Regions from separate parts of the Nigerium sp. genome, predicted to be linked through region 2. Evidence: riboswitches for the same ligand, from Rfam matches in the RefSeq annotation. Region 2 holds a riboswitch; the other holds the start of a gene.
What was found. A riboswitch is a leader RNA that binds a small molecule or an ion and turns the genes downstream of it on or off. The one in region 2 is predicted to bind FMN.
Positions count from the first base shown of each region.

Region 1: linked by a shared signal. The riboswitch ahead of ribD (bifunctional diaminohydroxyphosphoribosylaminopyrimidine deaminase/5-amino-6-(5-phosphoribosylamino)uracil reductase RibD) and the one ahead of WMJ97_RS03650 (ABC transporter permease) in region 2 are both predicted to bind FMN.

Region 1 is NZ_JBDHZL010000064.1:120-4,455, reverse strand. It holds gene ribB (3,4-dihydroxy-2-butanone-4-phosphate synthase) at 1-965, opposite strand, end outside; gene WMJ97_RS10625 (riboflavin synthase) at 962-1,567, opposite strand; gene ribD (bifunctional diaminohydroxyphosphoribosylaminopyrimidine deaminase/5-amino-6-(5-phosphoribosylamino)uracil reductase RibD) at 1,573-2,682, opposite strand; FMN riboswitch at 2,796-2,922, opposite strand; gene mshC (cysteine--1-D-myo-inosityl 2-amino-2-deoxy-alpha-D-glucopyranoside ligase) at 3,060-4,298, opposite strand.
Region 2 is NZ_JBDHZL010000009.1:39,480-43,815, forward strand. It holds gene WMJ97_RS03640 (deaminase) at 1-340, opposite strand, end outside; gene WMJ97_RS03645 (ABC transporter substrate-binding protein) at 442-1,455, opposite strand; gene WMJ97_RS03650 (ABC transporter permease) at 1,479-2,273, opposite strand; FMN riboswitch at 2,365-2,490, opposite strand; gene WMJ97_RS03655 (GNAT family N-acetyltransferase) at 2,546-3,037, opposite strand; gene WMJ97_RS03660 (nucleotide disphospho-sugar-binding domain-containing protein) at 3,204-4,336, shown strand, end outside.

The DNA of each region.
Region 1 (4,336 bases), on a different contig from region 2:
GTGTCCTGCAGCCGGTAGGCGCGCAGCTTGGCGAGCAGGCCGACGCCGCGTCCCTCGTGGCCGCGCAGGTAGACGATCGCGCCCGGCTCGGCGGCGATGCGGTGGAGGGCGGCGTCCAGCTGCTCGCCGCAGTCGCAGCGCAGCGAGCCGAAGACCTCGCTCGTGACGCACTCGGAGTGGATGCGGACGACCGGGGGCTGCTCGCGCGTCCCGAGGCCCTCGGGGCTGATCAGCAGCAGGTGGTCCGCGCCCGTGAGGCGGTCGTGGTAGCAGACGGTTTCGAACGAGCCGAGGTCCGTGGGCAGCCACGTCCGGGCGCCTTCGACGACCCGCGCGCTGGCCTTTCGCCACTCGATGAGGTCGGCGATCGTGATCACCGGGACGCCGTGCTCGCGGCCCAGCGCGAGCACGGCGGGGGCGCGCATCATGGTCCCGTCGTCGTGGACGAGCTCGGCGATCGCCCCGACCTCCGCCAGCCCCGCGAGCCGGCACAGGTCGACGGCGGCCTCGGTGTGCCCGCCGCGCTCCAGGACGCCGCCGTCGCGCGCCCGCAAGGGCACGACGTGCCCGGGCCTGATCAGGTCGGACGCCTGCGTGTGCGGGTCGGCGAGCGTGCGGATGGTCCGCGTCCGGTCGGCCGCGCTGATGCCCGTGGTCACGCCGGACGCCGCGTCCACCGTGACCGTGTAGGCGGTGCGCAGCGGGTCGGCGTTGGAGGCGACCATGAGCGGCAGGTCGAGCAGGTCGGCGCGCGCGTTCGACAGGGGGGCGCAGACGTAGCCCGAGCTGTGGCGGATCGTCCAGGCGAGCCACTCGGGCGTCAGGGTCTGCGCCGCCAGGACGACGTCGCCCTCGTTCTCGCGGTCGGCGTCGTCAAGCACGAGCACGGGCAGGCCGGCGCGCAGGGCGTCCAGGGCGGCCTCGATGGTCGCGAGGCCGGTGATGGGGGTCGCGTCGGCGGTCATGACAGGACCTCCTCGGCCGGGGCGAGCAGGCGCTCGACGTACTTGGCGAGCACGTCGACCTCCAGGTTCACCGGGTCGCCCACGCGGGCCGAGCCGAGGGTCGTGAGGGCGAGCGTGGTGGGGATCAGCGACACCGTGAAGCGGCCCGGCGCGACGGACGCGACCGTCAGCGAGATGCCGTCCACGGCGATCGAGCCCTTCTCGACGACGTAGCGGGCGACGGCGTCCGGGAGGGCGATCGTGACGACCTCCCAGTGGTCGCCGGGCTCGCGCGCGACGATCTCGCCGGTGGCGTCCACGTGCCCCTGGACGATGTGGCCGCCGAGGCGTCCGGACGCGGCCATCGCCCGTTCGAGGTTCACCCGCGACCCGGGTCGCAGCGCCCCCAGGCTGCTGCGACGCAGCGTCTCGGCCATGACGTCGACGGAGAACGACTCGTCGTCGTGGTCGACGACCGTGAGGCAGACCCCGTTGACCGCGATGGACGCCCCGGGCGTCGCGTCGGTCAGCACCTGGGGCCCGCGGACCCGTAGGACCGCCGACTCGCGGCCGAGGGTGAGGGACTCGACGGTGCCGAGCTCCTCGATGATGCCGGTGAACATGCTGGTCACTCCTTGGTTGGGTGGATGGTGGCGGTCACGCGGACGTCGTCGTCGAGCACGGTGACGTCCGTGGTGGTCAGGCGGAAGGCGGCGCCGATGGTGCCGATGCCGAGGGGCCCCACGACGGACGCCCCGGCGCCCAGCAGGGTGGGCGCGAGGTAGGCGACGACCTCGTCCACGAGGCCGGCGCGCAGGAACGCGGCCGCGAGCGTCGGGCCGCCCTCCAGCAGCGCGTGATGGACGCCGTCCCGCCCGAGTTCGGCGGCGACGGCGGCCACGTCGTGCGTGGCGAACACCCTGGTCGGGGCGGCGTCGTCGAGCACCCGGGCCCCGGCAGGGACCGGCCGCTCCCCCACGATCACGCGCAGCGGCTGGCGCGACGGCGCGGCGTCCCCGCGGACGGTGAGGTGGGGGTCGTCGGCGAGCACCGTGCCCGTGCCGGTGACGATCGCCCCGCACCGGGCCCGCAGCCGGTGCACGTCGGCCCGCGCCGCCCGGCCCGTGATCCACTGTGACGTCCCGTCGGCGGCCGCGGCGCGGCCGTCGAGGGTGCCGGCGAACTTCCAGGTGACGAACGGACGCCCCGTGCGCACCCGGTGCAGCCAGGTGCGGTTCAGCGCGGCCGCCTCCTCGGCCAGGACGCCGCCGGTCACGTCCACGCCGGCGGCGCGCAGGTGCTGAGCGCCTCCGGCGGCGACGGGGTTCGGGTCGGGCAGGGCGTAGACGACGCGGGCGACGCCGGCGGTGAGGAGGGCCGCGGAGCACGGGGGTGTGCGTCCGGTGTGGTTGCAGGGCTCCAGGGAGACGTAGGTAGTGGCGCCCCGGGCGGCGTCGCCGGCGGCCAACAGCGCGGCGGCCTCAGCGTGCGGCGTCCCGGAGCCGCGGTGGAAGCCCTCGCCGACGAGATGGCCGTCGCGGCCGACGATCACCGCGCCCACCAGGGGGTTCGGGTCCGCGACCGGGCCCTCGGCCGCGAGCGCGAGCGCCCGCCGCAGGTGCCGGACATCGTCGGGGGTCACGTGCGCCTCGGGGGCGACCCGCGGGCCGGGGGCACCCGAACCGGACGCGGACGCCACGCGGTCACCGGGCCCGTACCCCTCGCCGGATCGCTCCATCTCACCCCTCCTGCTCGCCGTTCGGCGGCTCCGGGGTTGAAAAAGGGGGGGTGCGCGTCGCGCCGCGGACGCGCGGCGGCGTCCCACGGCCGGGGCACGGCGCTGCCGGGCCCCACGTGCGCCTCCCCTCCGGACTTTCACCGTCGGCCCTGGAATTCCACCAGGTCAGCCGGGCGCCGAGGCGCCCGGGTCGCGGACTGTCACCGCCGGTTCGGAATTACACCGACCCCGGAACACGTATGGGCGCAGTATTTCACCGATCCCGCACGGAGGTGCCGAATGCCGGGAACCGGACGCCGACGGCGCCCGGGGGTGGCGTCCCGAGCGCGGGGTCCCGGAGACGGCCGGAACGCGGAGGCGCCCGAACGGCGCCGGCCTCAGAGCCGGACGCCCAGCAGGGCGTCGATCGCGCCTTGGAACGTGCGCGGGCCCTCGGTGTCGTCGCCGTCGATGTCGGACGCCGCCGCGACCCACTGGTCCACGGCCGCCAGGGCGGCCGGGGCGTCCAGGTCGTTCGCGAGCGCCGCGCGCAGGTCGGTCACGAGCGAGGTCGCGGGGATCGTCGCCGTCTCGTTGCGCAGGCCGCGCCAGGCGGCGAGGCGCCGCTCGGCCTCGTCGAGGTCGGCGTCGGTGTACTCCCAGTCGGAGCGGTAGTGGTGGGCGAGCAGCACGAGCCGGATCGCCATCGGGTCGCGCCCCGCCTCGCGCAGCTTCGACACCAGGACCAGGTTGCCCTTGCTCTTGCTCATCTTCTCGCCGTCGTAGCCGACCATGCCGGCGTGGACGTAGGCCTGCGCGAAGGGCTGCCCCGTCGCCGCGGTGGCCTCGGCGGCGCTCATCTCGTGGTGCGGGAACACCAGGTCGGAGCCGCCACCCTGGACGTCGAACCCCTCCCCGAGGTGCTGCAGCGCGATGGCCGCGCACTCGATGTGCCACCCCGGACGCCCGCGCCCCAGCCGGGAGTCCCACGACGGCTCCCCGTCGCGGGCGAGCCGCCACACCAGGCAGTCGAGCGGGTCGCGCTTGCCCGGACGGTCGGGGTCGCCGCCGCGTTCACCGAAGATCGCGAGGGCGGCCTCGGCGTCCAGGTGCGACTCGGAGCCGAAGCCCGGCGCGGCCGCCGAGTTGAAGTACCAGTCGGGGAACTCCTCGTCGTCCACCTGGTAGATCAGGCCGGTCGGCATCAGCCGCTCGATCAGCTCGACGACAAGGGGAATCGACTCGACGGCCCCCACGTAGTCGCGGGGCGGCAGGACGTTCAGCGCCGTCATATCGGTCCGGAACAGCTCGGTCTGCTCCTCGGCCAGCGCCCGCCAGTCGACGCCGGTGGCGTCGGCGCGCTCGAGCAGCGGGTCGTCGACGTCGGTGACGTTCTGCGTGTAGTGGACGCCGAGCCCGGCGTCCAGCCAGGCCCGCTGCAGCAGGTCGAACGCGACGTAGGTGTTCGCGTGCCCGAGGTGCGTCGCGTCGTAGGGCGTGATGCCGCAGACGTAGAGGCGCGCGTCGCCGGCCTCCGGGCCGACCTCGACGAGGCCCTGGGCCGCGGTGTCGTGCACGCGCGGACGGGGGGCCCGTCCGTCCAGCGTCGGGACGTCGGGACGTGGCCAAGCCTGCATGGTTCTCCTCGAATGCGTGCGGGGCTGTCCGGCGCGAG
Region 2 (4,336 bases):
TGTACGCGGTCGCGCCCTTCGTGTCGCGCGTCGCGAACAGCAGCGCGTTCACCTCGGCGTGGATCGCGATGCAGAACCCGGCCGTCCCCGGCCGGTCGTAGTCGCCGAGCCCCGGGACGACGTCGTAGCCGAGTTGCCCGCGCGGGCACGCGCCCTCCAGGCAATCCGGACGCCCGGGCGCCGCCCCGTTGTACCCGGTCGCGATGATGCGCCGGTCGTGGACGAGCACGGCCCCGACAGCCCGCCGGGTGCACTTGGCTCGCCGGGCGACGGCGTCGGCGATGCCGAGAAAGTAGTCGTCCCAATCGGGGACGACGCGCGGCGATGCGATGCCGGACATGGGTGGGAGGGCCTCCTGGGGTGCGGGCGCCTCATCATAACGGGGTCACGCCGGGCCGAGGACCGGTTCTCAGCCGGGCGCGACGCCCGCAGGCGAGGTGCTCAGGCGAGCGGCTGCGTGGAGATGGCCTGGGCGGCGTCCACCGGCTTGCTGGTCAACCCCTGTTCGGCCATGAAGGACGCCATGGCCGCCCAGCGGGCCTCGTCGAGGCGTCCGTCGATCGTGCTTGTGCCCTTCCACAAGGGCAGCGTCGCCTCCAGGGTCGCCTTGGCGCGCGCCTGGGCGGCGGTGTCGTTGGCGAGCTGCGGGATGTACGTCCGCGACGTCGTCAGCGCGGCGTCCGGGTCGGCCACGGTCCGCTGGACGCCGGCGACGGTCGCCCGCGCGACCGCGCGGGCGGCGTCCGGGTGGGCGTCCAGCCAGGAGCGGGTGGTGATCAGGCTGATGCTGACGAGCGGATTCTGGCCCTCCGGGGCCAGCGGGATGGTCCGCGTGGCGAAGCCGGCCTGCCGGAACTGGACCTGGTCGTTGTTGGAGAAGCCGACGATCGCGTCGACCTTGCCGGTCGTCAGCGCCGCCTGCTGGGTGTACCCGATCTCGTTGATCTTGACGTCCGATTCGGCCAGCCCCGCGCTCTTGAGCGCGACCTGCAGCCCGAACCACGTCTCGCCGTACCTCCCCGGGACGCCGATCGTGCGGCCCTTCAGGTCGCTCAGCTTCGTGATCGCGGACGCCTGCGGCACGATCACGACGACGGGGTACGTCCGGTAGTACTGGGCGATGGCGACGAGGTCCATGCCCTCGGCGCGGGCCTGCAGCAGCTCGTCGCCGCCGGCCACCACGACGTCCTCCTGGCCGGCCGCCAGCGCGGTGAACAGCCCCTCGTTCGCGCCGTGGTGGCGCAGGGTGACGTCGGCGCCGGCGTCCGCGAACAGCCCTTGGCCGGCCGCGACGTAGTACGGCGCGAACTGGATGTTCGGGATGTAGGTGAGCCCCATCGTCACCTTCGCGGGCGCCGCGGTCGTCGGGCTGGCCGCCGACGGGGACGCCGCGGGCGAAGCGCAGGCGGACAAGGACAAGGCGAGACCGACGACGAGGGCGAGGAGACGACGCACGGTGGTGATCCTTTCGAGGGCGCTCACGACGCGGACGATCCGCGCAGCGACGAGACGACGCGGGAGCGCCGCTCGACCAGGTAGATGAGGGAGTACAGCAGGGACGCGATCGCGCACAGGATCAGGATCGTCGCGAACATGCCGGCGGTGTCGAGCGAGTCCCGCTGCATGGTCAGCAGCTCGCCCAGGCCGGCGCCGCCCATGACCATCTCGCCGACGACGGCGCCCGTGACCGACAGCGTGAACCCGTTGCGCAGGCCGCCCAGGATGCTCGGCAGGGCCAGCGGCAGCTCCACCTCGGTGAGCAGCGCCCGCGAGCCCGCCCCGTCGATGCGGGCGGCGTCCACGACGCGGGCGTCCACGTGACGGAGCCCGACCACCGACGCGACCAGGATCGGGAAGAACACGAGCAGCGCGCACAGCAGGACGATCGGCACGAGCCCGTAGCCGACCCACAGCACGAGCAGCGGGGCGAGCGCGATCGCGGGGATCGCCTGCGTCGCCCCCAGAAACGGCAAGACGGCCGAGTTGAACCAGCGGCTGCGGTGGATCAGCACGGCCAGCGGCAGCGCGACGGCCGAGCCGAGCGCGCAGCCGCCGAGCGCCTCCAGGAGGGTCGCACCGATCGCCCCCCACACGCCGGAGCCGCCGAGCAGCGCGACGAGCCGGGTGAACACGGCCCCGGGGCTGGGCAGCAGGTAGGCGGGCGGGTCGGTCGCCCAGATCGTGACCTGCCAGCCGACGAGCAGCAGCGCGCCGAGCAGCCACGGCGCCGCGCGCAGGCCGATCGCCTGCTCACGAGTGCGTCTGTCGCTCATGGCCCTCCGGTCGGGTGCGCCCCGGGCCACGCTTCGAACGAAGCAGGACGCCTCGGCGCGCCGGGCCAAGCCCGACGGACGCGGCAGCGCCCCGTGCCTCCTCCCCTCCGGACTCTCACCGTCGGCTCCGGACTTCCACCGGATCGGCCGGCACCGGAAGGTGCCGGGTCGCGGGCTCTCACCGCCGGTTCGGACTTGCACCGACCCCGGGGCACGTTTGCAGCCCGATCCTAGCGCGGACGGGGGTGGGGCTCAGGACAGATCGTGCCTGCTCAGGACAGATCGTGGCGGAACGTGGTCAGCTCGACCTCGGGCCGCGGGCTCCAGTCGCGCTCGGGCAGGGCGACGAAGCCCAGATCCTCATACAGCGCGTGCGCCGTGGTCATCCAGGGGGCCGACGAGATCACGACGGCCGACAGCCCGATGTCTTTCGCGCGCCCGAGGCACGCCTCCACGAGCTGGCGCGCGATGCCGAAGCCGCGCGAGTCGGGCAGCACGCCGAGCTGCCGGAACTCGCCCTCGTCGGGCAGGGCGATCTCCCGCTGGGACGACCCCGGCGGGCACCAGGTGACCGAGCCGACGAGGCGTCCGTCGAGCTCCGCGATGATGAACTGCGACCCGGACGCCTCCAGCGGCGCCCGTTCCAGCGTGCGGTAGTGCGGGTCGTCGTAGCTCAGCGCGCCGTCGGCGACGTAGGCCTCGCTGACGACCCGGCCGACCTCGACGAGTTCGTCGGGACGGGCGTCACGGATCGTCAGGATCATGCTGCGCATGCTAACGCCGCGCGGTTCGGCCGACGGCGGCGTCCGGGCCTGGGCGCGCAGGGTTTCCTACAACCCGGTCCTGACAACGTCAGATAGCGAAAAGGTGATGGCAACTGGTTGTCATGGCGCCCGGCATAGGCTGTGGGCGGAAGAAAAGGAGGCCGCCATGGCCCGCATCCTGATGTCCTGCGTGCCGGCGTACGGCCTGGCCAACCCGACGTTCCCGTTCGCGCGGGCGCTCGTGGCGGCCGGGCATCACGTCGACTACCTCATCCCGTCGTCGTTCCGCCGGGCGGTCGAGAGAACCGGCGCCACCCACCTCCCCTACGCCGACTACCTCGACGGCCCGATCGTGCGCCCCGACCAGCTCGTCCGGCACGGGCGCCGGCTCTTCCGCGACCAGGACGCCGAGCTGCTGGCCCGCGGCCGCGACTACGACGCCGTCGTGGCGGGCGGCATGAACCCGCGCATCCCCGAGCTGGAGCACGCCCTCGACCGGCCGGTGATCTTCCTCTCGCCCGTCTTCTTCCAGCACGACCAGGTGATCCGGCACCTCGCCGGGCTGGCCGACGCCCTCCCGGCGCCGGCCCGCCGCGTGTTCGCCGACCGGCGCCTGCGGCGTCCGGTGATGGGCGTGGTGGGGGCCGCGATGGGCTGGGGCCGCGACTTCGACGTCGTCGCGATGATGGGGCCGCGGTCGTCCACGCTGAACATCTCGCCGGCGAGCCGGTACTACCAGCCCTGCGACCACCTGTTCGGCGACCGATGCCTGTTCGCCGGCCCGACGCCGACGCTCGCGGCGTCCGACGACTCGTTCCCGATCGACCGGCTCCGCGACCACGACGGGCCGGTGATCTACGGCACGCTCGGCACGGTCTTCAACAGCTGGACGCCGTTCTTCCGGACGCTCGCCGCCGCCTTCGCCGGCTCCAACGCCCTGCTCGTGCTGACCACCGGCAACGCGCGCCGCCTGCGCGAGGTGGGGCCGATGCCCGCCAACGTGATCGTCTCCGACTTCGTCCCGCAGACCGACGTGCTGCGGCACGCCGACCTGTGCTTCACCCACGGCGGGTTCGGCAGCGCGACCGACACGGTCGCGATGGGCGTCCCCGCGATCTTCACGCCGATGGGCGCCGACCAGTTCTTCAACGCCTACCGCATCCAAGAGTTGGACGCCGGCCGCGTCCTGCCGAAACGCGACTTCACCCCCGCGAACGCGCGCCGGCTGGCCGACGAAGTGCTCCAGACGCCGCCCGCGGGGCTGCCGCGTCTGCGGCGCTCGTTCCTGGACGCCCCCGG